Regions from separate parts of the Arthrobacter sp. 01N444 genome, predicted to be linked through region 1. Evidence: riboswitches for the same ligand, from Rfam matches in the RefSeq annotation. Region 1 holds a riboswitch; each other region holds the start of a gene.

Region 1 (9,573 bases):
GTTCCCAGACGGTCTGGTTGCGTTCGGCGATGGCGATCCTGCCGAGGCGGTACTTCGGCTCGCTGCCCGACGTCGCCTTGTCGCCGTAGGGGGTGGCGGCGAAAGTCCAGTTCTGGGACAAGTCGGGATTGGCCGCGGCTTCGACGTAGAAGTCAACGGCCATGCCACTGCCCAGGAGCTTGAGCGGGATGTACTGGTTCCGCGGCGAGATCGCCTTGATGATGGTCCCGTCGGACCGCCAGGCAATGCCTTCGCACTGGAATCCCGGGAGGTCGCCGCTGAAGCCGAGGTCCACGAGGACTTCCACGGAGGTTCCGGCCGCGGTTCCCCAGGCGTCCGGCACCTCACCCCGGAGCCGGAGCCACTTGGTGCTCCAGGGCCGGCCCCAGGCCACGCCGTGTTCCTGGGGCGTGAACTCCTGCCGCAGGGCCTCGAGCACCGGCACGGGTTCGTCCGGCGCGTCCCAGTTGCTTAGCGTCAGCGGCACGCTGCGCGGGTAGACTGCCGGGCCGATCCGGTCACGCAGAAAGCGGTCCAGCCGGACTTCCGTAAGACGGCGGTCGTCGTGCAATGTGATCCTCTTCAGCGCTGGGGGGTCCGATCGACTCCAATCGATGGATAAAACTTACGCCGCGGAGAACCCGTTGGCCAACTGTTGCCCCTAGCCGGCCGCGGGCGCCGGAACGGCTACGCGTTGCTGGCCCGCGTACACGTTCAGGCTGGTCCCGCGGCTGAACCCGGCCAGTGTCATCCCGCTGGCCTCGGCGAGCTCGACGGCCAGGCTGGAGGGGGCACTGACAGCGGCGAGGACCGGGATGCCGGCGAGGGCAGCCTTTTGGACGAGCTCGAACGATGCACGGCCGGACACCTGCAGTACGGTGCCCCGGAGCGGGAGCAGGCCTTCGCGGAGCGCCCAGCCCACCACCTTGTCCACCGCGTTGTGCCGGCCCACGTCTTCGCGCAGGCACAGCAATTCGGCCGAGCCGTCGTCGGAGATCCTGAAGAGCCCGGCGGCGTGCACGCCGCCGGTGACTTCGAAGACCTCCTGGGCGGACCGCAGGGCGTCCGGGAGGGCCGCGAGCGTTTCGACGGGGACGGTCAGCGGATCGTGTGCCGGGCTGTAGTGCGAGGACTTCCGTACGGCATCGATCGAGTCAGTGCCGCAGATGCCGCAGGAACTGGAGGTGAAGACGTTGCGTCCGGTATCGGGTCGTACGACGTCGGGCCTGAGCTGCGCCTCCACCACGTTGAACGTCTGCATGCCGTCGGCGTCTTCGCCGGCGCAGAACCTGAGCGAGACCAGCTGTTCGGGAGCCCAGATGATCCCCTCCGAGACGAGGAAGCCTGCGACGAGGTCGAAGTCATTGCCCGGCGTTCGCATGGTGACGGAGAATGACATGTTGCCGAGCCGGATTTCCAGCGGTTCCTCGACGGCAAGGACGTCCTCTCGGTGCCGGACCGGGAATTCGAGGGCATGCGGGGACCCGTCCAGGACGATCTTGTGCACCTTGCGGCGCTGTGTCACACGGCCCATCCGGTGCTCCTAAGCAACATAGTGTGCCGCTGTTTGAAGCTAGCGGCTGTTTGAATCTTTGGCTGGTTCCATCATTGTAAGTGCCTGATCCTGGCGGCGTGCCTTGTCTCCGCGCCGGCGCAGCGGGCCAGGACTCAGCCCAAAAGGGCACTCCAGTCCACCGGCCCGTCACTGGCCGAGGTTTTCCTGGCGGTCCGCTTCGCCGCCGGCTTCTGTTCGGCGGCCGCTGCCGACGCGTCAGGCAACGGCGCACCCCACGGGAGGGCGAAGGCGGGGACCAGTTCCCCCAGCTGCACGCCATGGGGCGGGACCACCAGCACACCGTCGGCGGCGGCCAGCCCCCGCATCATTCCCGGGCCGGTGTGCTGCGCCGGCGATGCCATGCCATAGAGCAGCCGGAAGGGCATGAGCCGGGTCCGGCCCGGGTCGGCGTCAATTGTCGAGCCGCAGGGCACCTCGCTGAGCGGGGGGATCGCGCTGTGCCCGAGTGCCGCCAGGAGTGGGGCACCGATCGTGGACAGCGCCATCATGGCCGCTAGCGGGTTTCCTGGCAGGCCGAGGATGTAACGGCCGTCCGGCAGCTCGGCCAGCACGGCGGGGTGGCCCGGGCGCATGGCGATTCCGTCGATCAGCAGGCGGCCGCCGAGCTCGGCGACCGAGCGCCTGAGGTGGTCTGTCCCGGAGCGCCCCGTGCCGCCGGTGGTGACCACGACGTCGGCAGGCAGGTTTTCACCGGCAGGATCGGTGTCCTCGAGGGCGGCGAGCCACTCGGCGTAGGTGTCGCCGACTTTCACTTCTTCGGTACAGATCCCGCCGAGCATTCCTACCACGGCGGCCAGTTGGGGTCCGAAGGTGTCGCGGACCTGCCCGGGTGCCGGTATCCCGCTCGTCACGACCTCGGAGCCAGTAAAAACGAGGCGGACCACGGCCTTGCCGAGCACGGGAAGGGTGTCACTTCCGGCCAGCGCGGCGAGGGCCAGATGGGCCGGGTTCAGGACCGTGCCGCGCTGGATCAGTACGTCCCCGGCGGCGGCTTCCTCCCCGGCCTTCCTGATGTGGTCGCCGTTGCGCGGGTCTCCCGGCTTCGCGGTGCCGCCCAGCTTCAGGACGGGCAGGCCGTCCTCGTCGACGTCGATGATGCCGCTTTCGCTGCGCAACACGGCCTTGGCCCCGGGCGGGATGAGGCCGCCGGTGGCAATCGGGCTGGCCTGATGTGGTGCCAGACGCTGGCCGGGTTCGGCCAGGATCCAGGGGCCGCTGCCGTTGACGGCCCAGCCGTCCATGGCAGAGGAAGCGTAATGGGGCATGTCCTGCCGGGCAACGACGTCCGCCGCGAGCGTCCGGCCGAGCGCCTGCCGCAGCGGAACAGGGGCGGCCGGGATGGGAACGGCGCACTCGAACGCGAGTTGCCGGGCCTCCTGCCACGTGTGGGCCAGGTGCCTGTGCGGCTCCGCGGCGTCCTGGTCCGCGGCGCCCTGGTCCCCTGCCTCCTCGTCCGCTGCATCCTGGTCCGCAGTGTCTTCGCCCGCTGCATCCTGGCGCGCCGCGATGTGAGGGCCACCAGGGCCGTCTACGGGAGCCTCTCCACCGCCAGTTCCGACGCCATTTCCGCCGGTATCGTTGACGCCATCTTCACCGCCATCTCTGACGCCATCTCCACCTGCGGCGGTGGTGGGGCCGTTGCCGTCCGGGGCCGCAGCCGTCATGCCCCGGAAGTTTCGGCGGCTGCGTAGTCCTTGGCGAGCCGGCGGGCCACGGCCATCGCGGACTCCATGGACACGGAGTCCGTGGCCTGCCCGGAGCCTGAGGCCAGGCCGGCCGCAAAGCCGGCAATGAATGTGGTCAGCGGTGCCGCCGGGCGCACCACGGAATGGGCGGCCACGCCGGCCAGGGCGAGGACCTCATTCACGTCAATCTCAACGTCGTCCAGCTCCAGGGCCTGGAGCAGGGCACGGCACCAGTCTTCCAGTGTTTCGTCCTGGCTTTTCACCGTTTGCCTCCATGGTCGAGTTCAGCTGTGCAGAGCCGGGCCGGAGCCCGGACCGCCGTCGGGAATCCTGCCGGATACCCCCAGTGCGGACGCGTCATCCCAGGTGTCGACGTCATCCGTGGAACCCGGGGGAACGCGAACTTCCCGCACGTCCAGCCTAGCAAGAAGGGCGAACACCGACGCGTTTTCCAGCCGGTCCCGGGACGCGGCGTCCGCGACAGAACGATGTAGCACGGCCGTGCCATAAAAGCCCGCGAGCGGCTGTTTCCGGCCGTCGGCCGAGACGGCCATGACGCCGTCGGCCGCGTCCCTTTCCGGCGTGCCTGCACCGGACGCGGCCAGCGCCTCGGCCAGGGCATGGACCGCGCCGGCCGACCGGGGCATGTCACACGCCAGGACGAGGGTATAGGGCGCGGCTACTGCGTGCCGGCTCGCGTGATCGGCGGCCAGGGCGGCCAGCCCCGCCGCGATGGCTGCGGCCGGACCCGCGAAGGGCGGCTCTTCCCGGCAGGTCAGGACGCCGCCGGGCAGGCCCCCGGGGTCGGGGCCCACGACGACGGTGCGCCCCGCCGCGCCGGCGGCCCGCAGTGACCGCTCCAGGAGGGTGGCGCCGTCGTAGACCAGCCCGGATTTGGGCACGCCGCCGAGGCGTGAGGACCGCCCCCCGGCGAGAATGATGGCATCGAACTCCATCGTTTCAGCCTAGCGCGGCGCCAGCGGCCACCGAACAAGCCGTCACGTGCGCCGGCAGCGTCTTCACCGGCTGATCAATCAGCAAGGGGGCAGATCAGGCAGCCGATTCAGGCAGCAGGAACGGATCCCAGGCCGGCGTCGGCTTCTCGAGTTCCTTGATCTGCCAGATGGCACCCTTTGGCGGGCCCGGAACAAAACCGATCTTCCAGCCCATCTCCGCCGGCGTATGGTCGCTCTTGGCGTTGTTGCACCGCAGGCACGCCGCCACCAGATTCTCCCAGGAGTCGGCCCCGCCCCGCGATTTGGGCTGGATGTGGTCGATGGTGTGGGCAGCCTTGCCGCAGTACGCGCAGCGGTGGGCATCCCGGCGCAGCACGCCGCGGCGGCTCACCGCAGTCATCGTGTTGTACCTGGGCCGGATGTAGCGGTTCAGCAGGATCACGGACGGGCGGCCCAAAATGTCCTGGGGGCCGACCACGGGGTCGTCCCCTTCGGCCACCACGCTGGCCTTTCCGGTCAGGACAAGGACGAGCGCCCGGCGGAAGGTGATGACCGCCAGCGGTTCATATCCAGCATTCAGAACGAGAGTGCGCATCCGCATACCTCTTCACGGCCGCACCCGCCAGCGGCACGAGGGCCGGCTGCCCTCTGCATGGTCGGGCTATGGATCGACAACACAAGAGTAAACACTCAAGTGCCGGATCACCGAATATTTTTTCACCGGTGCGGTCCCGGGCGCGGAAAGTTCACTGCACGGCAACGCAAAAGACCCCCGCCTGCAGGCGGGGGTCTTTCGGAATGCTGGGGTTCGTGCTTAGGCGCCGACGCGGATGAAGACCGGGCCGGAGCCGACGTTGACGCTGTACAGCGCGGTGGTGCCGCCGTTCCAGCCGCCGTGCACTGCCATGCCGTTGCCGACGTAGACCGCGATGTGAGCCATGCCCACGCCGCCGTTCTGGTAGTAAGCGAGGTCGCCCGGGCGTGCCTCGGCGGCGCTCACGGTGCGGCCCAGGGACAGGTAACCTGCCGGCCAGCCGTGGTAGTGGATGCCTGCCGCGGCCAGGGCGTTGGTGGCGAGGGCGGTGCAGTCCTGCGCCACGCCGATCTGTGCGTAGGCAGCGGCGGCGATGGTCGCGCCTGCGCCGCTTCCGATGCCAGCGGGGGCCTGGGCAGCGACGCCGCCGCTGACGCCAAGCTCGGTGCCGCCGGCGCGGGTGGCCGTGGCGTCCTGGACCTTGACAACGGGCTTGGGAGCCTCGACAACGGGAGCCGGCGTGGTGGTCACGGCGGGCTTCTCGTAGGAGATCGCGATGGTGGAAGCGGCCGAGATGGTGGCCGGAGCTGCGGACTGGACTTCCAGGGCCGAAGCGGAGGTGGATTCGCGCTGAACATTGGTTTCAGCAGCGTTGGCTGCGATTCCGCTGGTCAGGACCAGACCGGAAGCTGCGGCGATGACCGCAGCCTGACGGCCCACGCCGCCGGCGTTGTCGCCGACAGCCTTAGCAATAACAGCCAGCGAGTTGGTCTTGGTGACCTCGGCGCGGTGCCGTGCAACGTTTGCACGAGTAGTCATTAAGTTCTCTCTTTCGTGATCCTTGGACCGCGCGCTTTCGGGCGCGGACTGAGGACGCTCCGGCATCTTGGGGGTACGCCGGATCGCCCCGAAATGGGTTACTTAGCGAAGGGTGTACTGCGAAGACGCGCCAAAAGCGGAAACTGCATGCTGTCCGGGCTCGCTAGAGATTGAGCCTGCGGAACGTGATCCAATCCGGGCGCCGGCAAGGGCGGCACGTGATGTGGATTCCAGCGGGCTCGACAGAGCCTCGCCGGTGCGCATGCGCGCAGAATTGTGGCGTGAAGACACGAAAGTAGCCTCTCCCAATGCCTACGAGGTGAGCTGTCGGATTCGGATGGGAGTCACCCGGCCGCGCTGCTTCCTGGGAAGCTTTGCGACTTAACCCCAAGGCCTTCTTTCGAAGGCCAAAATTGGTTCCCCCGCCCCTGCCAGACGATGTAATGCGAACGGACCTTGAGCGGTGGCAGAGCTAGGCAATCCACTCAAGAGCGCCAACTTCGGAAAAGTTGGCGTGCTTCAAACCCTACAGCAGTCCGGATCCAATGTCACATTCAGATCACGGCGTGTCACAGGAAGTTGAGAGCAGCCCATCGTCTTTTTAGAGCCAGCCGAGCGGGTCAACGACATCGCCGTTGACCATCACTTCAAAGTGGAGGTGGCAGCCCGTGGAGGCGCCGGTGGTTCCGCTCATGGCGACGACGTCACCGCGGGAAACCTTCTGGCCGACCTTGACCGAGGCCGAGGACAGGTGGTTGTACGTGGTCTCCAGGCCGTTGCCGTGATCGATGACCACGCGGTTCCCCCCGCCGAAGGGATGCCAGCCGTTGAAGGTCACGGTGCCGCTGGCGGCCGCGTGGACCGCCGTGCCGCACTGGGCGGCGAAATCCTGGCCGCGGTGGAACTCCCCCGCGCCCCCGGTAATGGGGCTGACACGGTAGCCGAAGGGCGAGGCCGTGACCAGCTGGTCGAGCGGCGCACCCAGGGTGCCGGCCGATGCCGCGCGGGTGATGGTGCCCACAGACTGGGCGCTCAGCAGCTGCTTGAGTTTCCCGTCCGGATCGCCCTTCGTGGTGACGGCCGTGCGGTTGAAGTCGACTTTGGCGGCGGCGGCAGCGGTGACATCCGGCTGCACGGCAGCGGAGAGCGCGCCGGACTCGCCCGGATTCGAAGCCATCACCGGGCTCGTGACGGGGACCGTCACGGTCAGAACCAGACCAGTTGCGGCCAGGGCGATCCCGGCCTTCTGCCCGACCCCGCTGGCCGCGGCAAAGTCCGTGACCTGGCGGAACGGACTGCGACGGCGACGGCGTTCATCCCGGTGCACGTCCCGCGGGCGTTCGGCCGTGTATGCGACGACGGGACGCGGCTCCGGTGCGGGACCGGTCGCGCGGCGACGGCCCCTGGAGGTCTGGGTGGTCAAGAACGGTTCCTCTCTGGATGGCCTGCGAAGTTAGCTGTCGGATTCGGGTCAGAGAGATCAAAGACCCGGTCCGCCGTTGCAAGCAGCCACGCACAGATGCATCCCAGGGGATCCTTCGGTGGAAGCTGCTTGCCGCTGACGGACTTCACCCCAAGGCTGCCGAAGTAGCAGCCGAAAGTGGTTCCCCCGCCCCTGCCAGGAGGTAGTTCTGCGACTGATCCGCTGGCAGGGCTCGGCTTCGGATCAGGTAACGCTTTGGTATCGGTACTGGGCACTAACTATAGGCGATTAAGCCGCCCGGTAATAAATCCGTAACCGCAATTGTGGACAACTCATGGGTCGTCCCATGACCGGCGCGTAGTGGCTGGTCAGGCGACTGTTACAAAGACGTGCGCGGCAACCTCGGGCGGCAGTTCCAGGGCACCTTCGATATCGGGGACGCGGACCGAGATGTACTCCCCCACCCGCTCCAGCGAGACAAGCGCGCCAGGCCTGATTCCGCCCTCGTCGAGCTGGGCCAGAAGCTCCGGCTCCACCTGGATCGGCTCCGCGAGCCGGTTGACCGTAACCCGGGAAGTTACCCCGTAGCCGGCCATGGCCTCCAGCAGGTTCACAGGCCTGTCCACGGGGGCGCCATTGGGAACGCCGCCAAGATCCGCAAGCCCCGGAATAGGGTTTCCGTAGGGCGAGACTGTCGGGTGGTTGAGCATCTCGAAGATTCTTCGCTCGACGCGTTCGCTCATGACATGTTCCCAGCGGCACGCTTCCTCGTGGACGTAGGCCCAGTCGAGCCCGATCACGTCCGCGAGGAGGCGTTCGGCCAGACGGTGCTTGCGCATGACACCGATTGCACGTTTCCGTCCGGTTTCCGTCAGTTCAAGGTGCCGGTCGCCGGAAACAACCACCAGCCCGTCGCGCTCCATCCGGCCGATCGTCTGGGACACAGTGGGGCCGGAGTGGCGGAGCCGTTCGGCGATGCGGGCGCGGAGGGCAACGATGTTTTCTTCTTCAAGTTCCAGAATGGTCCGAAGATACATCTCCGTGGTATCGATCAGATCCGTCATTCAGCTCAGCTCCTCGAGCGCAGTCCTAGCGTCATTCCCACCGTACCGCGTGCGGGCTGCATGCAGGATGCGCCCAGGCGGGAACCGCCGTACGTTCGCATGCCAGCCTAGCCTATTTTGAATTACTCCGGATAATCTTTCGGTCGACCTGGAGCTATTGTCCCAGCCCCAGCCGGCCGGCCGTCCCCGGCGTCTCAATGACCGGACTATGACAGGCCTTTTTCCGTATCGCCGGGAGCTGTCAGGCAAAATAAAACAGGCAGAATGAAACAGGCAGAATGAAAAGGGGGGTCCGTGGTAGCCATCCCTGCCCGCCACCTCCCAGCCACGCTACGAACCAGCCGAAAATTGGAGCCACTGTGAGCGACACCAGCATCACGATCCCCGCCAACCTCCTGCCCAAGGACGGACGGTTCGGCGCCGGCCCGTCCAAAGTCCGGCCGGAACAGATGGACGCCCTGGCCGCGGCATCGTCGAAGCTGCTGGGGACCTCGCACCGCCAGGCACCCGTGAAGAACCTGGTCGGCTCGGTGCGCAGCGGCCTCAGCGAATTCTTCCGGGCACCGGAAGGCTATGAAGTCGTGCTGGGCGTCGGCGGATCTACCGCGTTCTGGGACATTGCCAGCTTCGGGCTCGTGGAGAACAAAGCGCAGCACCTGTCCTTCGGCGAGTTCGGCTCGAAGTTCGCCTCCGCCACCAACAAGGCGCCGTTCCTTGCCGAGTCCTCCATCATCAAGGCCGAACCCGGCACCCGCCCCACCGCCCGGGCGGAGGCCGGCGTCGACGTCTATGCGTGGCCGCAGAACGAGACCTCAACCGGCGTAGCCGCCCCCGTCCAGCGGGTGGCCGGCGCCGACGAGGGGTCGCTGGTGCTCGTGGACGCGACCTCGGCCGCGGGCGGGCTGGACGTGGACGTGGCAGAGTCGGACGTGTACTACTTCGCGCCGCAGAAGAACTTCGCATCCGACGGCGGCCTGTGGCTGGGCCTGTTCTCCCCGGCCGCGCTGGAACGGGCGGCACGGATCAAGGCCGGCAACCGCTGGATTCCCGACTTCCTTGACCTCCAGACGGCGATCGACAATTCCCGGCTGAACCAGACCTACAACACCCCCGCACTGGCCACCCTGGTGACCCTGGACGCCCAGGTGCAGTGGCTCAACGCCAACGGCGGCCTGGACTTCGCCGCCGGCCGGACCGCGGATTCTGCCGGCCGCATCTACCGCTGGGCCGAAGCGTCCGAATACGCCACGCCGTTCGTGGCCAAGGCCGAGGACCGCTCGAACGTGATCGCCACGA
Region 2 (9,573 bases), on a different contig from region 1:
CTGCTGGGTGTCGCCCCGGCCGATGCGGTGGTGTTCGAGGACGCCCCGGCAGGCATTGCCGCGGGCATCGCCGCCGGCGTCCGGACCGTGGCCGTGGGGCCCAACGCCGGCGAACTGCCGGACGGTGTGCTGCACATTCCCGACTACTCCGGGGTTGCCGTGACCACACACGTCACCGGCGCCGGCCTGCGCACCCTGTCCTTCACTTTCTAGCCCCCACCTTCTAGCCCCGCCGCTGCCCGGCCCGGACCCGACGGCGTCGCCCGCCTACCCGGCCAGCAGGTACACGCTGGTCCCGCCCACGGTCCGGGCGGTGAAGTTGTCCTGCACCCACGCGGCAATCTGCGCGGCGTCGTTGGCTCCGCTTTCGCCCTGCATCAGGCGCCCGGCGATGAAGTAGTGGATCTTGCCGTCGGCCACGTATTGCTGGAACTGCGCCAGGGTCGGTGCGGGGTCCGTGCCGTTGAACCCGCCCACGGCCATCACCGGGAGCTGCGTCGCCAGTTGGTAGCCGGCGGCGTTGTTGGATCCGACGACGGCGGCGGCCCACGTGTAGGTCCCGGCATCTGTCTGCAGCGCGGCCACGAGCGCCGCCGACGGCGTGCTGGCCCCGAGCAGGCCGCCCATTCCGCCCGCCCCTTGTCCGCGGCCTGTGCCTGTGCCAGTACCGTTGGCCGTCGCGGCACCGCCGAAGCCGCCTCCTGCCGCGCCGCCGAGGGCCGGCGGTATCCCGGCCCCGCCCCGTCCGGACACGGCCGGCCCGGCGCTGACAATCGAGCCGCTGTGGGCCGTGGCCGCGGTGGACAGCGAGTAGGCCAGCGGACCGGCGAGGGCCGCGGCGACGGCGAGCGCCGCCGTCGTCCGCGCCACCGTCTTGGACGCCATCATCCCCGTCCCCTTCACCCCCGCGGCCCCCTTGTCGCCCGGGGCCGCGGCGGCCAGCACCAGGCCCGCGGCGGCGAGCGCGCCCAGCAGCGTCACCCAGCGCAGCCACGGCATGTACGCCGCGGTGCGGACCAGGAGTTCGGCGGCCATGGCCCCGGCCGCCACGATCGCCACCGCGAGGACGGCGGCGGCCACGGGCTGGTTCCGTCGCTGCCAGAGCAGGACGCCGCCGAGCCCGGCGAGCCCGGCGATCCCGGGCGCCAGCGCCACCATGTAGTACGGGTGGATGATCCCGGCCATGAAGCTGAACGTCAGCCCGGTAACGGCAACCCAGGAGCCCCAGATGATCACCGAGGCCCGTACCGGGTCGGTGCGCGGCGCGCGGCGGCCCAGCCAGAGCAGCCCCGCTCCGAGCAGCAGCGCCGAGGGCAGCAGCCAGGCGATCTGGCCGCCGAACTCGCTGTTGAAGAGCCGGAACAGCCCGGGCGTGCCCCAGCCGTTGCTGCCGCCCACACTCCCGGTTTCATCGCCGTTCAGCCGGCCCAGGCCGTTGTAGCCCAGGGTCAGTTCCAGGATGGAGTTGTTCTGCGAGCCGCCAATGTACGGGCGGTCCGCCGCCGGAATGAGTTCGACCGCGGCCAGCCACCACCCGGCGGCGACGGCCATCGCCGCGCCCGCGCCGAGCAGGTGAAGAATGCGCCTGCCTGCCGCTGCCGGCGCCGCGAGCAGGTAGGCCACGGCGAAACCGGGGACAACCAGCAGGACCTGCAGCTGCTTGGTGAGGAACCCGAAGCCCAGCAGCACCCCGGCGAACAGCAGCCAGCGCACGCGCGCGTCCTGGATGGAGCGCAAGACGGCGTAGGCGGCCGCGGTCATCAATAACACCAGCAGGGCGTCGGGGTTGTTGAACCGGAACATCAGCACGGCCACCGGTGTCAGCGCCATGACCGCACCGGCGAGATGCCCCGCTCGGTGGGCCAGACCGGCGTCGGCCGTGGCGGGGGCCGCGGCCCGGCGGACGGCCAGATAGACCAGCCAGACCGTGCCGACCCCCATGAGCGCCTGCGGCACCAGGACGCTCCAGGAGCTCAGCCCGAAGATCCGCACCGACAGGCCCATCACCCACAGCGACGCCGGCGGCTTGTCCACGGTGATGGCGTTGGCGGCGTCGGAGGAGCCAAAGAACCAGGCCGCCCAATCCTGCGACCCGGCCTGGGCCGCCGCGGAGTAGAACGCGTTTGCCCAGCCGGAGGCGCCCAGGTTCCACAGGTACAGCACGGCCGTGGCCAGCAGCAGCCCCGCCAGTTCCAGCCGCATCCGCAGGGCCGGGGCGCCAGGGACGGCTCGCGTGCCGCCGGCAGCCGGGGGCTCCAGTCGCCGACGGCGGTCCCGGGCTTGCGGCCGCGGCCGCCCCGGCGTGCGGGCCGGGGCCGTGTCGGGGCGGGGGCTCAGGGTGTCAGTCATGGCGGTCTACGCTCCCAGTTTGTAGACGGTGGCGTTGCCCACGGTCTGGGCCTGGTAGTTGGCCGCGACCCAGGTGGCGACCTCGGAGTTGCCTCCGCGGCCTCCGCCCATGCCGCCCATGCCGCCGGAAATGAAGTAGCCGATCTCGCCGCGGTCCACCATCGCCTGGAACTGTGCGAGCGTCGGGTAGGGGTCGCCGCCGTTCCAGCCGCCGAGCGCGATCACGCTGGTGCCGGTGGCGAGTTCCAGGCTCGCGGCCTGGGTGGCGCCGGAGACAATCGCGGACCACTTGGCGCCGGAGGACTTCAGCAGCGCGGTCAACTCCGCCGAGGATGTTTCCCCGCCGGGGCCGCCGCCCATTCCGGCACTGCCCGCGCCGTCAGTGCCGGCGCCGTCAGTGCCGGCCCTGCCTGCCGCCCCGAAGCCGCCGCCCATCGCGGACGCGGTGGGGCCCGACGTGGGGATCGAACCGGAATGCGGCTGGGCGACGGTCGCCAGTGTCCACGCGGTGCTTCCGAGGCCGCCGGCAAGCAGGCAGAGGATCACGACGCCGGCCGTGGCGGCCTTGCGGAACCGCGCCGGGAGAGCCGCCATGCCGTCCACCCGCAGGAGCAGGGCCGCGGCGGCGAGCACGCCCAGGACCACGATGATCACCCGGAGCCCGGGAAGCCAGGACGGGTCGCGGCCCAACAGCACGGCGGACCAGACCGAGGTGGCCAGCACCGTCACGGCCAGGACAACCCGGGCGGGCCAGTAGGCCCGGCCCCGCCACAGTTCCAGGGAACCGATGCCGGCCAGCGCCGCGATGGCGGGGGCCAGCGCCACGGCGTAGTACGGATGGACGGTGCCGCTCATGAAGCTGAAGATCCCCGCAGTGATGACCAGCCAGCCGCCCCAAAGCAGGAGCGCCGCACGGGTTTTTGAGGTCCTGGCCTCGCGCCGGGTGAACCACAGCCCGGCGGCCAGCAGGATCAGGGCCGCCGGCAGCAGCCAGGACACCTCGCCGCCGAAGCTGGTCCCGAACATCCGGGTGATCCCGGCCGCGCCGCCGAAGCCGACGTTTCCGTTGCCTCCCGGGCCGCCGGCGATACCTCCCAGGTTTCCTCCGCCGGGCATGCCCCCGCCTGACCCGGTGATCCGGCCCAGGCCGTTGTAGCCGAACGTCAGTTCCAGGAAGCTGTTGGTCTCCGACCCCGCCATGTACGGCCGGACCGAGGCCGGCGTCAGCTGGAACAGCAGAACGTAGCTTCCGGCCACGACGGCGATCCCGGCGGCGGCCGCCAGCAGGTGCAGGAGCCGGCGGCCGAGGGTGGTGGGCGCCGCCCACAGGTAGGCCAGGGCCAGCCCGGGAAAGATCAGGAAGCCCTGCAGCATCTTGCTCAGGAACGCCAGGCCGATGACCGCGCCGGCCGCGGCGAGCCACTTCCAGCCGGCCTTCTCGATGGCGCGGGTGGTGAGGTAGGCCGCCAGCACCAGGCACAGGGTGAGCATCGCGTCCGGGTTGTTGAACCGGAACATGAGGGCGGCCACCGGGGTCAGCGCCAGGGCGCCGCCGGCGAGCAGGCCCGCGGCCGGCCCGGACACCCGCTTGATGGTCAGGTAGAGAAGCCCGACAGCGGCCACTCCCATGAGCGCCTGGGGAATGAGCATGCTCAGGGCCGAGAAACCAAAGATCCGTCCCGCGAGGGCGGGAATCCAGAGTGCGGCCGGGGGCTTGTCCACCGTGATGGCATTGCCGGCGTCGAGGGAGCCGAAGAGCAGCGCGGTCCAGTCTTTGGTCCCGGCCTGGATCGCCGCGGCATAGAAGGAGTTGGCGTAGCCGGTGGCCTCCAGATTCCACAGGTACAACGCCGCGGTGACCACCAGGAGCAGCGCTGCCGAGGGCCGCACCCAGCGGGGTTGCGGTCCGAACAGCAGCCGGTCCCGGCGGCCTTGGGCGGCCGGCGCCGGGGACGCGGGCAGATGGGGCGCCGTCCCGCCGTCTCCGGGAACCGGGTGCGGCTGTTCCTCGGCGGCCGGCGGCCTGCCGGCCGGGGAACCGCCCTGGGCTCCGGCGGTGGGACTGATGGTTGCCGTCATTTACTTGGCCTTTTCTGTGCGGGGGAGGGAATGATCGGGGGCACCGGGCGCCGGAACGGCAGCGGCGGGCCTGTGGCGGAAGACCACCAGCCGGAAGAGCAGGAACTTCACGGCCGTGGCGGCCAGGTTGGCGGCGGTGACCGTGAGCAGTTCAAGCCAGCGGTCCGGGGCCGCTCCCGACGCGGCGTGAACGAGGGCGAGTGCGCCCGAGGTCAGGGCCAGCCCGATGCCGAAGACCAGCAGCCCCTCAAAATGGTGGCGAGCCGCCTGGCTGCCGCCCTGGATGCCGAACGTGAAGCGCCGGTTGGCGGCAGTGTTGGCCACGGCGGTGGTGAGCAAGGCGAGGAAGTTTGCCAGCTGCGGGTCCATGAACCCGCGGCAGAGCAGGAAAATCGCCAGGTAGGCCAGGGTGGAGGCCACCCCGATGCTGCCGAAGCGGACGAGCTGTCCGAAGAGGCTTCCGCCGGGGCTTTGTTCCTGTGCCCGCGAGGCGGCCGGCAGCGGTCCGCGGGCCAGGGCCGCGCGCAGGTCGGGAACCGGGATCCGGCCCGAGACCAGGTCCCGGCTCAACCGTGCCATGCCGCGCAAGTCCGCGAGGGCCGTCTGGACGATGTCCACGCTGGAATCCGGGTCGTCGGTCCAGTCCACCGGGACTTCGTGGACGCGCAGGCCGCACTTTTCTGCCAGGACCAGCAGCTCGGTGTCGAAGAACCAGGCGTTGTCCAGCGTGTGGGGAAGCAGTTGCCGGGCCACGTCCGCCCGGATCGCCTTGAAGCCGCACTGCGCGTCACTGAAGTGGGCGCCCATGAGGGCCTGGAGCAGGAAGTTGTAGCTGCGCGAGATGAATTCCCGTTTGGGTCCGCGGACCACGCGGGAGTTGCGGGACAGCCGTGTCCCGATCGCCAGGTCGGAGTGCCCGGAAATGAGCGGGGCAAGGAGCGGGCCGAGGGCCGCCAGATCAGTGGAAAGATCCACATCCATGTACGCCAGGACCGGCGACGGCGAGGCCAGCCACACCTTGCGGAGTGCGTTTCCGCGGCCCTTTTCTGCCATATGGACCACCGTCACTTCGCGCAGCTCGCGGGCTACCCGTTCCGCGGCCTTGAGCGTTCCGTCGGTGCTGGCGTTGTCCGCCACGGTGATCCGGAAGGAATGCGGGAAGGCGCCGAGCAGGTACGCGTGGAGCCGGCGCAGGCAGGCCTCGAGGTCCCGTTCCTCGTTGAAGACCGGGATGGTGACGTCCAGCAGGGGCGTGCTGGCGCGCGTATCAATGGCCGTGCGCCAGCCGCCGGGGACGGTCAGGGCCCCGGCGATCGGGCCCGGGACGGGTGCGTCGGCCAGGGCAAGCCCCGAGGGTGCCCCGGGGGCCGCCGGGCCGGCCGGCGTCGCCGTGGAGCGGGGCAGGGTTCCTGTGGCCTGGTCTGTGAATGTCATGGCTCAACTTTCCCGGCGGCCCATATGAGGGCTTTAGGGTCAAGCTGTGCGGGGGCTGTGGAAGTCCGGGCCGCCGGGGCCGGTCCGGCCGTGGAGACGCAAAGAGGCCCCGGATCCATGCGGATCCGGGGCCTCCAGGGCGGGGGGCGGCTAGTGCCGGTTTAGTACCAGTTGTGTGCGTAGTGGAAGTTCAGGGCACCGCAGGGGGAACCGTAGCGCGACTTGACGTAGTTCAGGCCCCAGTTGATCTGGGTCCGGTAGTTGGTCATGTAATCGGCGCCGGCGCTCGCCATCTTCGAGGCGGGCAGGGACTGGACCACGCCGTAGGCGCCGCTGCTGGCGTTCGTGGCGGTGGTCTTCCAGTCGGATTCCTTGGTCCACAGCTTGTGCAGGCACTGCATCTGGCCGGGTGCCCAGCCATAGCTTCCCAGCTGGGACGCGGCGTAGGCCTGCGCGCCGGCGGGGTCGTCGACTGCGACCGGCGCGGCTGCCGGTGCCGGTGCCGGAGCGGCTGCCGGTGCCGGAGCGGGGGCCGCCGCGGGAGCCGGAGCAGGTGCGGGGGCTGCCGCGGGGGCCGGAGCAGGTGCTGCCGCGGCTGCCGGTGCGGCAGCAGCGGGCGCGTGGATCAGCGCTTCGGCTGCCTTAACCTCCGAGATCTGGGGAGCCACGTTCTTTTCCGTGGCAGCGGTCGGCCCAGCCACCTGGACCCGCTCGAAGTTGAGCTTGGCCAGCGGGTCAGCCATCGTGGCCGTCTGGCTCGCAACGTTCGCCGTGTGGGCGCCCGGCTCTGCCGCCTGGCTCGCGGCGCCGCCACCCAGCAGCAGCGCGCACGCGGCGGTGACGACGGCGGCACGGCGGCCGGTTACACCGAGCCCGGCGGCGAACCGCGACAGGGCGGATGCCTGCTTGACCGGTTCGGCGCGGTGGCGCGACTTGGCGGCGCCAACTGAGCGGGAATGCGAACCGCCGTCAGGGCGTGTTTGTACCTGGAATTCAGTCATGGTGGCCTCTCAACGCCGGCGGAGTTAGCTGTCGGGTTCGGATGAGGTCATCCGGCCGCACGGAACATCACGTGTCGGCTTCACCCCGAGGGCGCATGAAAGCAGATTGCCCGGGAACTCTGGGTCCCCCGCCTCTGCCTGGTCCAGCGGAATCCGGGAAGCGGCAGAGTTTGGCGTCCGTCCGGATATGCGGCACCGATGGCGGCGCACGCTAACGACGCTACAGGACCCGGCCGCTTAAGTCACATTTTGGTAACAGGAGTCACAGTGCCGGGGTGTCGGGTTGCGCCGGGCTCGCCGGTCGACCGTCCGGGCCGTTTGCGCCGGCGGCGGCCGTTCCGGTTACGCCGGCGGCGGCGAGGCGGGCAGCCGCACGGCGAACTCCGTGCGGCCCGGCCGGGACGTGACCTCGACTGTTCCTCCGTGGGCCTCCACGATCGACTGGACAATGGACAGGCCCAACCCGCTGGTGCCCTCGGACGTCGGCGCGGCGGTCGCCGTGCCGTGACCTCCGCGGCTGCCGGAAACAGCGCCGGAGGACGAGCGTGCGGGAGCCCCGGACCCGACCCTCGCCGTCGCGACGGCAGAATCGGCGGGGACAGCTGCGGGGTTCGACGCCGGATTGGTGCGCGAGGCGTCGGCCCGGGTGAAGCGGGCGAAGACCCGGCCGATAAATTCCGGGGCGATGCCGCTGCCATTGTCTGTCACGGTGACCACGGCACTGCCGTCAGCCGAGCGCATAACGCCCGTGACCACCTTGGTCCCGGGTTCCGTGTGCTTGCGCGCATTGGACAGCAGGTTGGCGAGGACCTGGTGAAGCTGGGTCGCATCACCGCGCACCACCACGGGCTCGTCCGGAAGTTCCAGCTGCCAGATGCGGTCCGGGGCCATGACTTTCTCATCGCTGACCGTCTCGATGGCCAGCTGGGTGAGGTCGACGTCGGAGATTTTGAGCGGCTGTCCCTCGTCCAGGCGCGCCAGCAGCAGCAGGTCCTCCACGAGCGTGGTCATCCGCTCGGACTGGCTTTGCACACGGGCGAGGGACCTCTCGCCGTCGGGGGTGAAATGCTCGGTCATCCGCATCAGCTCCGTGTAGCCGCGGATGGCCGTCAGCGGGGTGCGGAGTTCGTGCGAGGCGTCGGCGACGAACTGCCGGACCTTCATCTCGCTCTCCTGCCGCGCCTCGAGAGCGTTGGAGACGTTGTCCAGCATCTTGTTCAGCGCGTAGCCAACGCTGCCCACTTCCGTTCCGGGATGGGCCGCCGACGTCGGGACGCGGACCCCGAGCGCCACCTCGCCGGCGTCCAGCGGGAGACGGGAGACCTTGGTGGCAACCTCGGAGAGCTGTTCCAGCGGCTTCATGGTCCGCCGGATCAGGGCCGTGCCGGCGAGCCCGATCAGCACGAGCCCGCCTGCGGACACCACCACCATGGTCCAGACCAGGGAGGCCAGGGTGCTTTGTTTTTCTGCCAGCGGGAGTCCGGTCACAATCACGTCGCCGTACGGTGTTCGCGCCGCCGTGAGCCGGTAGGCGCCGGCCGAAAGGCTGCGGTCCACGGACACGCCGCTCGGGGTGAGGGCCAGGAGAACCTTGTTGTCGGCGGGGGAGAGGTTCTTGACCGCGCCGTCCCCGGCCAGGAATCCTGCCCTGCTGACTTCGCCGTCCACTATCCGTGCGTTAAGCGTCCCGACGCCCTGTCCCCGGGCTTCGAGGGGGTCGGGGCGTCTGCCCGAATCGTCCGAGGAGGGCCGGCCGAATTCGCTCGAACGGTGGGAGGCCTGGTCCAGCTGGGTGTCGAGTTGCCGGGTGAGGAAGAGGTCCATGGAGGCGTAGCTGAACAAGCCCACAGCGCCGCAGATGGCCACGAGCAGCGCCATGGCGACCAAGACCAGCCGGGTGCGCAAATGCCACGTCGACGGGTTGCGCCAGTCGCGTCCGGGGACGCGGGTCATGCCGGAAAGTGAGGGCACGGATCAGTCCGCCGGTTTCAGGACGTACCCGGCTCCGCGCACCGTGTGGATCATCGGAGCGTGGTTGGCGTCGACCTTCTTGCGGAGGTAGGAAATGTACAGTTCCACGATGTTCGCCTGGCCGCCGAAGTCGTAGTCCCAGACACGGTCCAGGATCTGGGCCTTGCTGATGACCCGCTTCGGGTTTTCCATGAGGTAGCGCAGCAGCTCGAACTGCGTGGCGGTCAGGTGCATTTCCTCACCGGCCCGGGTGACTTCGCGGGTGTCGACGTTGAGCACGAGGTCTCCCACCACGAGTTCGGCGGTGTCCATGGCGGCCACTCCGGAGCGCTGGACCAGCCGGTGCAGGCGCAGCAGCACCTCTTCCATGCTGAACGGCTTGGTGACGTAGTCATCGCCGCCGGCCGCCAGTCCGGTGATGCGGTCCTGGACGGCATCCTTGGCGGTGAGGAACAGCGCCGGCACCTCCGGCGCGAACGCGCGGATCCTGTTCAGCAGTTCGACGCCGTCGAACCCGGGCAACATCACGTCCAGCACCAGCACGTCGGGGCGGAACTCCTTGGCTAGCCGGACGGCTCCGGGCCCGTCCTCGGCCACGGCCACGGACCAGCCGGCCATCCGCAGCCCCATGCTCATGAGCTCGGAGAGGCTGGGCTCGTCATCCACCACGAGGGCGCGGATGGGGGAGCCGTCCGGATGCGTGAGCTGGGGAAGGTTGTTGGTCATGGAGTGCGAAGTG
Region 3 (9,573 bases), on a different contig from region 1:
ATTACGTGACCAAGCCGTTCGACGCCGGCGAACTGGCAGCACGCCTGCGCGCACTGACGCGGACTTTCACTCCCCCGGCCCCGGCACCGGTGGCGATCGGGGACTGGGAACTGGATCCAACGCAGCGCTCCGTCCGTTCCGTCTACGGGCAAACGGTGTCACTGACCGCAAAGGAAGGCCAGCTGCTGGCTGCCCTGGCCGCGGAACCGGACCGCGTCTTCACCCGGGATGAGCTCCTCGCGGCGTGCTTCCACGCCTCGGAACAGCCCGGCGTGATCGATACCTATGTTCATCACCTGCGCCGAAAGATCTCCAAAGCAGTGATCCGCACGGTGCACGGCCTCGGATACCAGATCGGCGAAGCCCATGAGTGACGGCCGGCCGGCCGGCGGAAATCCGGACCACTCCATCCTGCGCAAGGCTTCCCTCAAGGTCGCGGTGCGGATCAGTGCTGCGTGCGCGGTCATGGTTCTCGGGCTGCTCGCCGCCACGGCGCTGTACCTCACGAACCAACTGGCCCATCCTGAAGTGCCGGGCACGGCGGCGGCCGGGACGGCCTACACCTACCTGGATTCCAAGGACGTCCTCGAAGCCATGATCATCGCCGGGGTGGCGGGAATCCTGCTGGCCGGAATCGTCGGGTGGCTCAGTGCGCGCAGCGCGATTCGTCCCCTCAGTGATGCCCTGGCAAGGGAGCGGCGTTTTGTCCAGGACGCCAGCCACGAATTGCGCACGCCATTGACCATCCTGGACACCAGGATCCAGCTGGCCCAGCGCAACACGGTGCCCGGCTCCAGGCAAAGCCACGACCTGGCCCGGATCCGGGAGGACGCCGCGACGCTGACAGGGATTGTCAACGAACTGCTCCTCGCGGCAACCGCGGAGGCCCCGGACCGTTCCGCGCCCCCTGCCGACCTCGCCGACGCTGCCGCCAGCGTCGCCGGCAGCCTCCAGCAGGTGGCAGAGCAGCGCCAGGTGCGTCTGGAATTCTTTGCCGATGCCCGGCCGCTGGCCCGGATCGAGAAGAATGCGCTGCGGCGTGCCGTGCTGGCCCTGGCGGACAACGCGCTGGCCCACACGCCTCCGGGCGGCCGCGTGTCCATCACGACCTCAATCGAGCAGAAGCGCGCCGTGATCACGGTGGCGGACTCCGGGACCGGAATCACCGGCGTCGATCAGGCCCGGATCTTTGACCGGTTCGTGCGGACGGCCGGCACCGGCACCTCACAGGGACAGCGGAGCTTTGGCATCGGCCTGGCCCTGGTCCGGGAGATTGCTGTCGCGGCCGGGGGCACCGTCGAAGTGGCCGCGACGGGCGACGAGGGAACCGTCATGAAGTTGACGCTTCCGCTCATGGGCAGCGGGAATCCCTGAGGTCCATCCGCCGGGGAAAGATATGCCATCGGGATCCCGGACTCCCGAATGCGGAGACAGGAAAGACCGGCGGTCGAGTTGCCCCCAAGGGAACTCGATCGCCGGTCTTTCCGGACTGTCTGGCCCCGGGTCGGGGCCGTGCGGCTTAGGCGCGGACGAACGTCACGCCGCCGGTCGCGGTGAGCCAGGACAGCGGGTGGACCATGGTCTGGTTCTTGCCGTTCATGCCGCCACTGACCACCTGGCCGTTGCCGGCGTAGATGCCGACGTGGCCGGACTGGACCACCATGTCACCGGGCTGCGGCGTCGCCACAACGGTTCCAAGGCCAAGGAACGCGCGGGGACCGATGTCGCCAACGGGCTTACCCGCGGCGCCAAGGGCCTTTTCCACCATGGCGGTGCAGTCCTGGGTGATGCCCACCTGGCTGTAGGCGGCCGAGAGCATGATGGCGTTGCGTCCGCCCGCGGGCGCCGCGGCCGGCGCTGCAGCCGGAGCCGCTGCCGGAGCTGCTGCCGGAGCGGCCTGCACCTGGATGACCGGCTTGGCCGGAGCCTTGGGCGCTGCCGCCGGGGCTGCAGCGGGAGCCGGAGCCGGCGCGACGGGCTGTTCGATGACGGGCGCGGCAACAGAATCCACTGCGGGGCGCTCGAAGCTGATCTTGACGCTTGAATCGGCGCTGACGGGGGCACTGACCTGTCCGGTGACGTCGACGGTCGACGCCGGAGCAGAGTCACGCTGCACGGGGGCGGTGGCGGCGTTGGCGGCCATTCCGCTGGTCAGGACCAGGCCGGATGCGGCGGCGAGGACGGCGGCATGGCGCGCAAAAGTATTGACTGAAGTCATGAAAAATGTAGCCTCTCCCAATGCCTGCGAGGTGAGCTGTCGGATTCGGATGGGAGGCACCCGGCCGCACTCCCGGGCCCGTCGTTGCGGGCACTGTGCGGCTTCACCCCAAGACCTGCATATCAGCAGATCAAAAGTGGTTTCCCCGTCTCTGCCGGACGTTGATGCGAGTTACCCCCGGGCCGCGGCAGAGTTAGGCAATCGGCTGGGGAGCGCCCGTATCGGAGACAACAGGCACTCATCAACCGTAGCGCGAACCGCACCCGAAAGTCACATTCAGGTAACGGCGCCATGATGCCAGGCCGCAATTTGCCCATAGGGCGGCGCCGTTTCCGAACATAGGATGATGCCATCAGCACCACCGGAAGCGGAGGCCCGAAAATGAACAGCCATTGTGTCGCCATCTGCCAGTTGAGCACTCAGCCCCAAGAGGATTTCGACGTCAACACCGAGCTGCTGATCCTCGACGGCGGGGACGTCCACGTGAGCACATGGGACGCGGAACCACGCGACGGGGGTTTCGACGAGCACATCCTTAATGACCGGGTAGACGCGCTCGGGTACATGGTTGTCAACGACTGGGCTTTCCTGGACGGCAAGGCCTATGCGGTGGTGGAACGGCGGTCAGGCCCGGCGCCGGCCGGCCGCCGCGAACCGTGACCTTCCTGTCGCTGGCGCTGATCGCCGTCATCGCCTTGGCTGGCCCCCTGCTGGCCCTGCCGGCGCGCTGGCACTTGCCTGTCATGCTGGGTGAGCTGCTGGCCGGCATCGCGATCGGGCGCTCAGGCCTGGCCCTGGTGGACCCCGCGGACCCCACGTTCACCCTGCTGGCCAATATCGGGTTTGCGCTGATGATGTTCGTGGCAGGCACCCACGTTCCCGTGCGGGATCCGCACATCCGTGGCGCCCTCGGCAAAGGCTCCCGCCGGGCGATGGTGGCCGCAGCGGCAGCGGTGGTGATCGGAACCGGCATCGGACTGCTGTTCGGGACTGGACATGCTCCCCTCTACGTCGTGCTGCTGGCCTCCTCGTCGGCCGCCCTGGTGCTTCCAATCGTCGATTCCCTGCGCCTCGGCGGGCCAGATGTCGTCGCTATGACAGCGCAGGTGGCAATAGCCGACACAGCCTGCATTGTGGCGTTGCCGCTCCTGGTGGATCCGCCCCACGCAGTCCAGGCGGCGCTGGGTGTCCTCGCGGTGACCGGGTGCGCGGTAGTGCTCTTTGTCGGCTTGCGCTGGCTGGAGCGCCAGGGAATCCGTCGGCGCGTGCACCGGCTCTCGGAAAGCCGCAAGTTTGCCCTGGAGCTACGGATCCAGCTGGCCGTGCTCTTCACCCTGGCCGGTGTCGCCACGTGGAGCAATGTGTCTGTGATGATGGCAGGCTTTTCTTTCGGCCTGGTGATGGCTGCGGTCGGCGAACCGCGGCGGCTGGCCCGGCAACTGTTCGCGCTCAGCGACGGCTTCCTGGGTCCGCTCTTCTTCGTGTGGCTGGGTGCATCGCTGACTCTAAGGGACCTGGCCGGGCACCCGGACATGATGGCCCTCGGCCTGTTGCTGGGGGCCGGGGCCCTGCTGGCCCACGCCGACCTGGCTTTCCTGGGACTCCCGCTGTCGCTCGGGGTGTTGTCGGCGGCCCAGCTTGGCGTACCGGTGGCTGCGGCGAGCATCGGCACGCAGCTTCAGGTCCTGCTCCCGGGCGAGGCCGCGGCCCTGCTGGTGGGAGCGCTGGTCACCATAGCCGCGGGCGCCGTCGCCGGGTCACGGGCGGCGAGGACTTTCGCGGTCCCGGCAAATGCCGGCGGCAAGTCCGGAAATTCCGGCAGCGCCGTTGGGCAGGGCGATCCGGGGGGTCCGAAGGCCTGACAGTCCGAATGTCTAAATGCCTGGGCCAAAGCCGAGCCGGCGGCGAAATTTCGGAGGGTCATTCTCCAATTGACGTGAATTGCAGCTCCGGCCTCCACTTTGCCATCTCTGCCAGGACCCGGGAGACTGCATCCCGGACAGCTGTGCCGTCGGCGTCGAACGTCCCGCCCGGCTCGCCGAGCACCGCGTTGGCGTGCCGGAGGAACCTGTCCCAGTCCCCCGCGCCCGCGCGCAGCGCCAGCAACGGCGAGAGAAGCGCGGCCCGGCGCAGCCAGGCATCGGGCTCGCGCACCCACCGGTCCAGCACGCTGTCGGCCCGCACCCTGGCCAGAACATCGAGTCCGTCCACCAGGGGCCCGACGACGTCGACGGCGAGCGGATCCACAAGGTCCCGCACCCGCGCCTGCCGGATGAAGCCCTCCAGCCGGGTGAGGTCGGAGTTGGTCAGCAGCTTCACGTTGGCCTGCAGCAGGACCACGGCGGCCAGCCGGCGCTCGAAAACCGGCGCGCCCCCCCGGCCGGAGCCTCCGAGCCCGGAGCCCCACAGTTCGGAACTCAGCGCAGTGACGTCATCGCGGGACAGCCCGGGATAGCGGCGGCCGGCATCCCGGACCGTGCCGCGCACTGCGCCCACGGACGTGCCGTAGAACCGGAGGCCGCTGCCCGCCGGCTCCGTTTCCAGCCGCGCCTGAAGCTGCTCAGCGCGGCGCCAGGAAGCTTCGCGCTGCAGCGAGAGGTCGATGAATTCGCCGGCATCACTCACCTGTCCATTCTTTCCCCTCGCGGCTCGCGGCGGAAACGCGGTGCCAAGCTGTCCTGGGCGGTGGGCCCGGACCATCTGCCTAGACTGAACTGGCAAGCCTCCGATCGAAAGCGGTTTACGCAACCATGCACACCAAGCTGACACTCGCCATCGCACTTTCCGCCATGACGCTGGGGGTGGCAGGGTGCGCTGCCCCTGCGCCATCTACCGCACCGTCGCCTGAGTCACCTGCGGCATCCGCGGCGCCGGGCCCTGATTTCGCATTAGACATCACGGGGGCGCCCGGCCGGATCGCCCAGGCCGGCCTCACGGTGCTGACGGCGGAGGGCAACGTGGACCACTATCACGCACATCTGGACGTGCTGAAGGACGGCAAGCCCATCGCGGTGCCGGCCAATATCGGCATCACCACCGGAGCTGACCACAGGGCCAACGGCATCTCAGCACTGCACACCCACGACACCACGGGCGTGGTCCACATCGAGTCCCCCACCGCCGGCCAGGTCTTCACCCTCGGGCAGCTCCTGACGGAGTGGGGCGTCCTCGGTGGCAACGGCGCCCCCGGCACCGGTGGGGGTTCGCTGGATGGCTGGACCGTTTACGTGAACGGCCGGAAGTTCGACGCCGGGATCCGGGACCTCCCGTTCAAGGCGCACGACGAGATCGTCCTGTCCTACGGCACAGCGCCGGCGACGATCCAGGCCTCCTATGATTTTCCGCCCGGAGAGTGAGGTGACCGGAGAGTGAGGTGACCGGGGGCGACGGCGGGCGGCATGCCCCTACCTGCACAACTGTGCAGCAGTCTCCCCACGCAACCCCACCTGGCACCAGCGGCGTCGAAAAATGCATGCACAAACGTGCATGTTGGAGCGATCCGCGGAGCACCTTACCCTAGCGTGAATTGAGAGACGTGAGTCGGATCACAGCGGGGGCTGATCCCCTACCTCACTTCCATTTCCACAGACCGTCACAGATGACGCGTCCAACCGAAGAGGTAATCCGTGCCATACCCGAAAACGCCCGCAGCACTCGCAACCCTGGCAGCTGCGACCTTGGCGCTGCTCGGCGCATCCCTGATGGGTGTGCCGGCGGCCCAGGCCGACACCGTTGACGTTTCGCCGCCCGGCGCGAATGACTGGTCCTGCAAGCCCTCGGCAGCCCACCCCTACCCGGTGGTCCTGGTGCCGGGAACCTTCGAAAACATGGCGAAGAACTGGGCGACGATGTCGCCGGCGCTAAAGAGCCAGGGCTACTGCGTCTTCGCGCTGAACTACGGTGCGACCAACGGCGTCGACGCCACGGGCCCGGTGGCAGACTCAGCCCGTCAGCTCGCCCCGTTTGTCGACAAGGTACTGGCCTCGACCGGTGCCAGGAAAATTGATCTCGTGGGCCACAGCCAGGGCGGCATGATGCCGCGCTACTACCTCGGTTTCCTTGGAGGCGCGGACAAGGTGAACCACCTGGTGGGCATCGCCCCGTCCAACCACGGAACCCGCGGGCTCATCACGCCGACACCGGACGCCGTTCCGCCGGCCACCTCAGTGGGAGGGTCGAATTGCCAGGCCTGCGCCGACCAGCAGGCAGGTTCACCATTCCTCACCGAGCTCAACTCCATTGGCGACACGGTTCCTGGTCCGGCCTACACGGTGATCTCCACGACGCACGACGAGGTGGTGACGCCCTACCCCAGCCAGTTCCTCGCCGGCCCGGCCCAGCAGGTCACCAATGTCACCATCCAGGACAAGTGCCCGGCAGATGTGATTGACCATGACCAGGCGCCCAACGACCCCGTCACCCAGCGTCTCGTGTCCGACGCTCTTGGTCAGCCGGCCGGCCGCCCGGGCAACCCGGCGTATCAGCCCAGCTGCGTGTAGCGCGGCACCCCGGGCGGAGGCGGCATGCGGAACGTCCCGGATCCGGGAGGTTTGCGGGCTGAGGTAACGGTCCGGTAACGTTGGCGGCTGGCCGTGAGGCCCGGCCCGAATGCAGGGCCCCGGACCGCCCCTTTGCAGGGCCCCGTTGCGCCGTTCGGCGTCTGCTCGCCCATGCCTTGCGGCAGGGGCCGGATGAAACTTCCCGCATTATCCGCCGCCCAGGCAGCGTCGGTTGTGCGTGCCAGCCACGAAAGCCCGGAGGGGTCCGTTGTTCAAGAAAACACCGCTGTTCAATAAATCAACGTTCAAAGATGCACGGCCGAAGGCACGCTCCACGGCACCACAGCTCAACAAAGTAGCGATTGTGCTGAGCCTGGGCGCACTGTCCCTGACCGGCTGCAGCGCCGGTCCCACGACGGGCGCCGCAGCCGTTTCACCGGCCACCGGGGCCGCGCATTCTGCTGCGGGCTCCACGTCCCCGGCGGCAACCCAGGCCGCGCATCCTGCCGCGAAGGCCCCAGCCTCGGTGGCCGCAGCGCCGAACCCGGCGGTCCCCTCGGCCCCCAAGCCTGCCACCGGCACCACCGGTGCACCTGCGGCTCCCGGAACCGATGCGGCACCTGCACGGGCCGCCGCGCCGGTCGCGCCTGCGGCTGGCGCCCAAGCGGCAGCCGCTCCGGCGCCGACGGCGGTAACGGCGCCCGTCGCTGCCCAGGCTGCCGTCGCCGCGACCGGCGACGGTTCCCAGGCCGCCACGGCACGGGGCTGGGGTTCGGTTGTCGCGGGTGACGAGTTCTCCAAGACCGGCGCCCCCGACTCCACCAAGTGGAGCGTCTTCAAGGGATCCGGACATGCCGGCAAGGGTGTCAGGAGCCCGCAGGCCTGGTCGGTTGCCAATGGCGTGGCCACAGTCAGCGGCGACTCGGCCGGCACCACGGGCGGCATGTCGGCTAAATTTGCCCAGCAGAAATACGGCAAGTGGGAGACGCGCATGCGGACCAGCGCCCGGGACCCGGAGTACCACCCCGTGCTGATCCTGTGGCCCAACAACAACACCTCCCCCAACTGCGCCGAGATCGACTACGCCGAGGGCAGCACCAACACCGCACAGATCAAGTTCTTCCTGCACTATGCCTGCGGCGGCTCGAACTTCCAGACCACGGCGGCCAAGACGATCGACACCACCCAGTGGCACAACTACGCAGTGGAGTGGACCCCGGCCGGCATCACCGGTTACATCGACGGCGTCAAGACCTTCTCCGACACGAACCCCGCGCACCTGCCCTCCGTGGGCATGCACCAGACACTGCAGCTGGACTGGTTCCCCGACGGGTCGGCCACCAAGCCTTCACAGATGCAGGTCGACTGGGTCCGCGTCTACAAGTAGGACCGGCAAATCGCCAGGCAGCCCCGCGCCGTACTGCGGCGCGGGGCTGCCTTGGTGTTGGCCGAGGACGCGCCGCTACAGGCGGCAGGACTCAAACCCCTTGAAGTTCCCGGGCGGCTACCGCTGAGACCAGCATCGAACCGGCTGCCGTCACGGCGTCGATCACCGGAACCCCGAGCCGGCGGCGGAGCACGTCCGCCATGCCGATGCTGCTCAGGCCCGTGCTGGCCTGGACGATCATGTCGGCGCCGGCGTCAACCAGCATGTGGGCCGCGGCGAGGGCGTCGAAAATCCCGGCAGGCATGAGGAAGGCGTCGGGTGTTTCGATCCTTCCCTGCCCGTCAATGAGCAGCATGCGTTCGCCCAGTGCATCCGAGATCGGGCCCGGTACGTGTGCGCCGAGACCCAAAACTCCAATCCGGCCGCCGAAGGTCAGAGCCGCGGCCGCGGCTGCGGAGCCCGCTCCGATGACCGGGATATCCACGGCTGCCCGGGTGGCGGCCAGCCCGGGGTCGGAGGCGCAGCTGATAATCAGGGCGTCAGCGTCCCCCGCCATGTCCCTCGCCAGGCGGACGACCTTGGGGGCCGCAGATTCGAGCGACGCCTGGTCGTAGACGCCGGACGGCTGGTCCGGAATACAGCGGGATGTGACGGTAAATCCGAATGCTTCCTGGAGGAGTTTCCCGTGGGCGTGGAGCAGGCGTCGGTCCGACGTCGTCATCACCCGGATTAGTCCAACACGCATGGCGTACTACCTTTCGAACGGGTTCGTTGGTGCGAGGCTACCCGGCGAGTATTTCCGCGTCTTTTCGGGCAGATGACCAACACAAGCGCTGCAGCGGATACGCCCCGTGGCGCCGGCGGCCGTTAGCATTCCGCGGGCAGCGTCACCGTTCCTTGTGCATGAAACTTGGCGAAAACTTCGCTCCCGTGTGGGGTTGGCGGCCCGGCGTCGTTGTAGGTTTGTCACGGTGGCCCGTCTTAGGACCCGGGTACAGTACCCGGGATTGGGGGAAGGCGGCAGGCCGGTTCCGGACTCAGCCGGAACGATGACCAAAGGAACAGCCATGTCGGTGGAGCCGTCGTCCACTCCAGGACGCCTCGAAGAACAGGATCCCGAGAACCTGGTATCCGGTGCGGAACATGCCGCATCTGCCGCCGGAATCCGACATCAGGCCGCCAGAATCATTGACGCCGTCCTCGACGACAGTGCCCCGGAACAAGCCCGCGCACGGGAGCTGCTGCGCCAGCAGCTGGCTGCGCATCCCGGACATCCGGAACGGGCCCTGCTGGAGCACCTTGCGGCGTTGAAGGCTTTGGGCGGGCACCGAGAAGGGACGTCGGAGGCTGCCGGCCCGTTCCGGCCGGAATTTGCCTCGGGCGAGTAAGCGCAACGCTTACTTGTAAACGCGGATCCAGTCGACCTGCATCTGGCTGGGTTTGGTGGGCGTCCCGTTGGGAAACCAGTC

What was found. Region 1 has a riboswitch for cyclic di-AMP ahead of AC1DKN_RS17690 (NlpC/P60 family protein). Riboswitches for the same ligand answer to the same signal wherever they lie in the genome.
Region 2: linked by a shared signal. The riboswitch ahead of AC1DKN_RS08105 (aggregation-promoting factor C-terminal-like domain-containing protein) and the one ahead of AC1DKN_RS17690 (NlpC/P60 family protein) in region 1 are both predicted to bind cyclic di-AMP.
Region 3: linked by a shared signal. The riboswitch ahead of AC1DKN_RS14375 (hypothetical protein) and the one ahead of AC1DKN_RS17690 (NlpC/P60 family protein) in region 1 are both predicted to bind cyclic di-AMP.

What each region holds. Positions count from the first base shown of each region.
Region 1 covers NZ_JBFTRB010000019.1:21,417-30,989, reverse strand. The annotation lists gene AC1DKN_RS17720 (alpha-mannosidase) at 1-571, opposite strand, end outside; gene fdhD (formate dehydrogenase accessory sulfurtransferase FdhD) at 662-1,534, opposite strand; gene AC1DKN_RS17710 (molybdopterin molybdotransferase MoeA) at 1,669-3,240, opposite strand; gene AC1DKN_RS17705 (DUF6457 domain-containing protein) at 3,237-3,524, opposite strand; gene mobA (molybdenum cofactor guanylyltransferase) at 3,546-4,217, opposite strand; gene AC1DKN_RS17695 (HNH endonuclease) at 4,312-4,812, opposite strand; gene AC1DKN_RS17690 (NlpC/P60 family protein) at 5,032-5,790, opposite strand; cyclic di-AMP (ydaO/yuaA leader) riboswitch at 6,086-6,255, opposite strand; gene AC1DKN_RS17685 (M23 family metallopeptidase) at 6,392-7,213, opposite strand; cyclic di-AMP (ydaO/yuaA leader) riboswitch at 7,218-7,431, opposite strand; gene AC1DKN_RS17680 (iron-dependent transcriptional repressor DtxR) at 7,582-8,277, opposite strand; gene serC (phosphoserine transaminase) at 8,637-9,573, shown strand, end outside.
Region 2 covers NZ_JBFTRB010000005.1:88,935-98,507, reverse strand. The annotation lists gene AC1DKN_RS08125 (HAD-IA family hydrolase) at 1-213, shown strand, start outside; gene AC1DKN_RS08120 (ArnT family glycosyltransferase) at 268-2,349, opposite strand; gene AC1DKN_RS08115 (glycosyltransferase family 39 protein) at 2,356-4,428, opposite strand; gene AC1DKN_RS08110 (bifunctional glycosyltransferase family 2/GtrA family protein) at 4,429-5,862, opposite strand; gene AC1DKN_RS08105 (aggregation-promoting factor C-terminal-like domain-containing protein) at 6,024-6,863, opposite strand; cyclic di-AMP (ydaO/yuaA leader) riboswitch at 6,863-7,022, opposite strand; gene AC1DKN_RS08100 (sensor histidine kinase) at 7,206-8,816, opposite strand; gene AC1DKN_RS08095 (response regulator transcription factor) at 8,838-9,573, opposite strand, start outside.
Region 3 covers NZ_JBFTRB010000012.1:87,850-97,422, forward strand. The annotation lists gene AC1DKN_RS14365 (response regulator transcription factor) at 1-374, shown strand, start outside; gene AC1DKN_RS14370 (sensor histidine kinase) at 367-1,374, shown strand; gene AC1DKN_RS14375 (hypothetical protein) at 1,520-2,218, opposite strand; cyclic di-AMP (ydaO/yuaA leader) riboswitch at 2,226-2,428, opposite strand; gene AC1DKN_RS14380 (hypothetical protein) at 2,630-2,878, shown strand; gene AC1DKN_RS14385 (cation:proton antiporter) at 2,875-4,080, shown strand; gene AC1DKN_RS14390 (DNA alkylation repair protein) at 4,139-4,843, opposite strand; gene AC1DKN_RS14395 (hypothetical protein) at 4,969-5,574, shown strand; gene AC1DKN_RS14400 (esterase/lipase family protein) at 5,920-6,717, shown strand; gene AC1DKN_RS14405 (glycoside hydrolase family 16 protein) at 6,986-8,104, shown strand; gene AC1DKN_RS14410 (aspartate/glutamate racemase family protein) at 8,196-8,849, opposite strand; gene AC1DKN_RS14415 (hypothetical protein) at 9,154-9,492, shown strand; gene AC1DKN_RS14420 (glycoside hydrolase family 16 protein) at 9,502-9,573, opposite strand, start outside.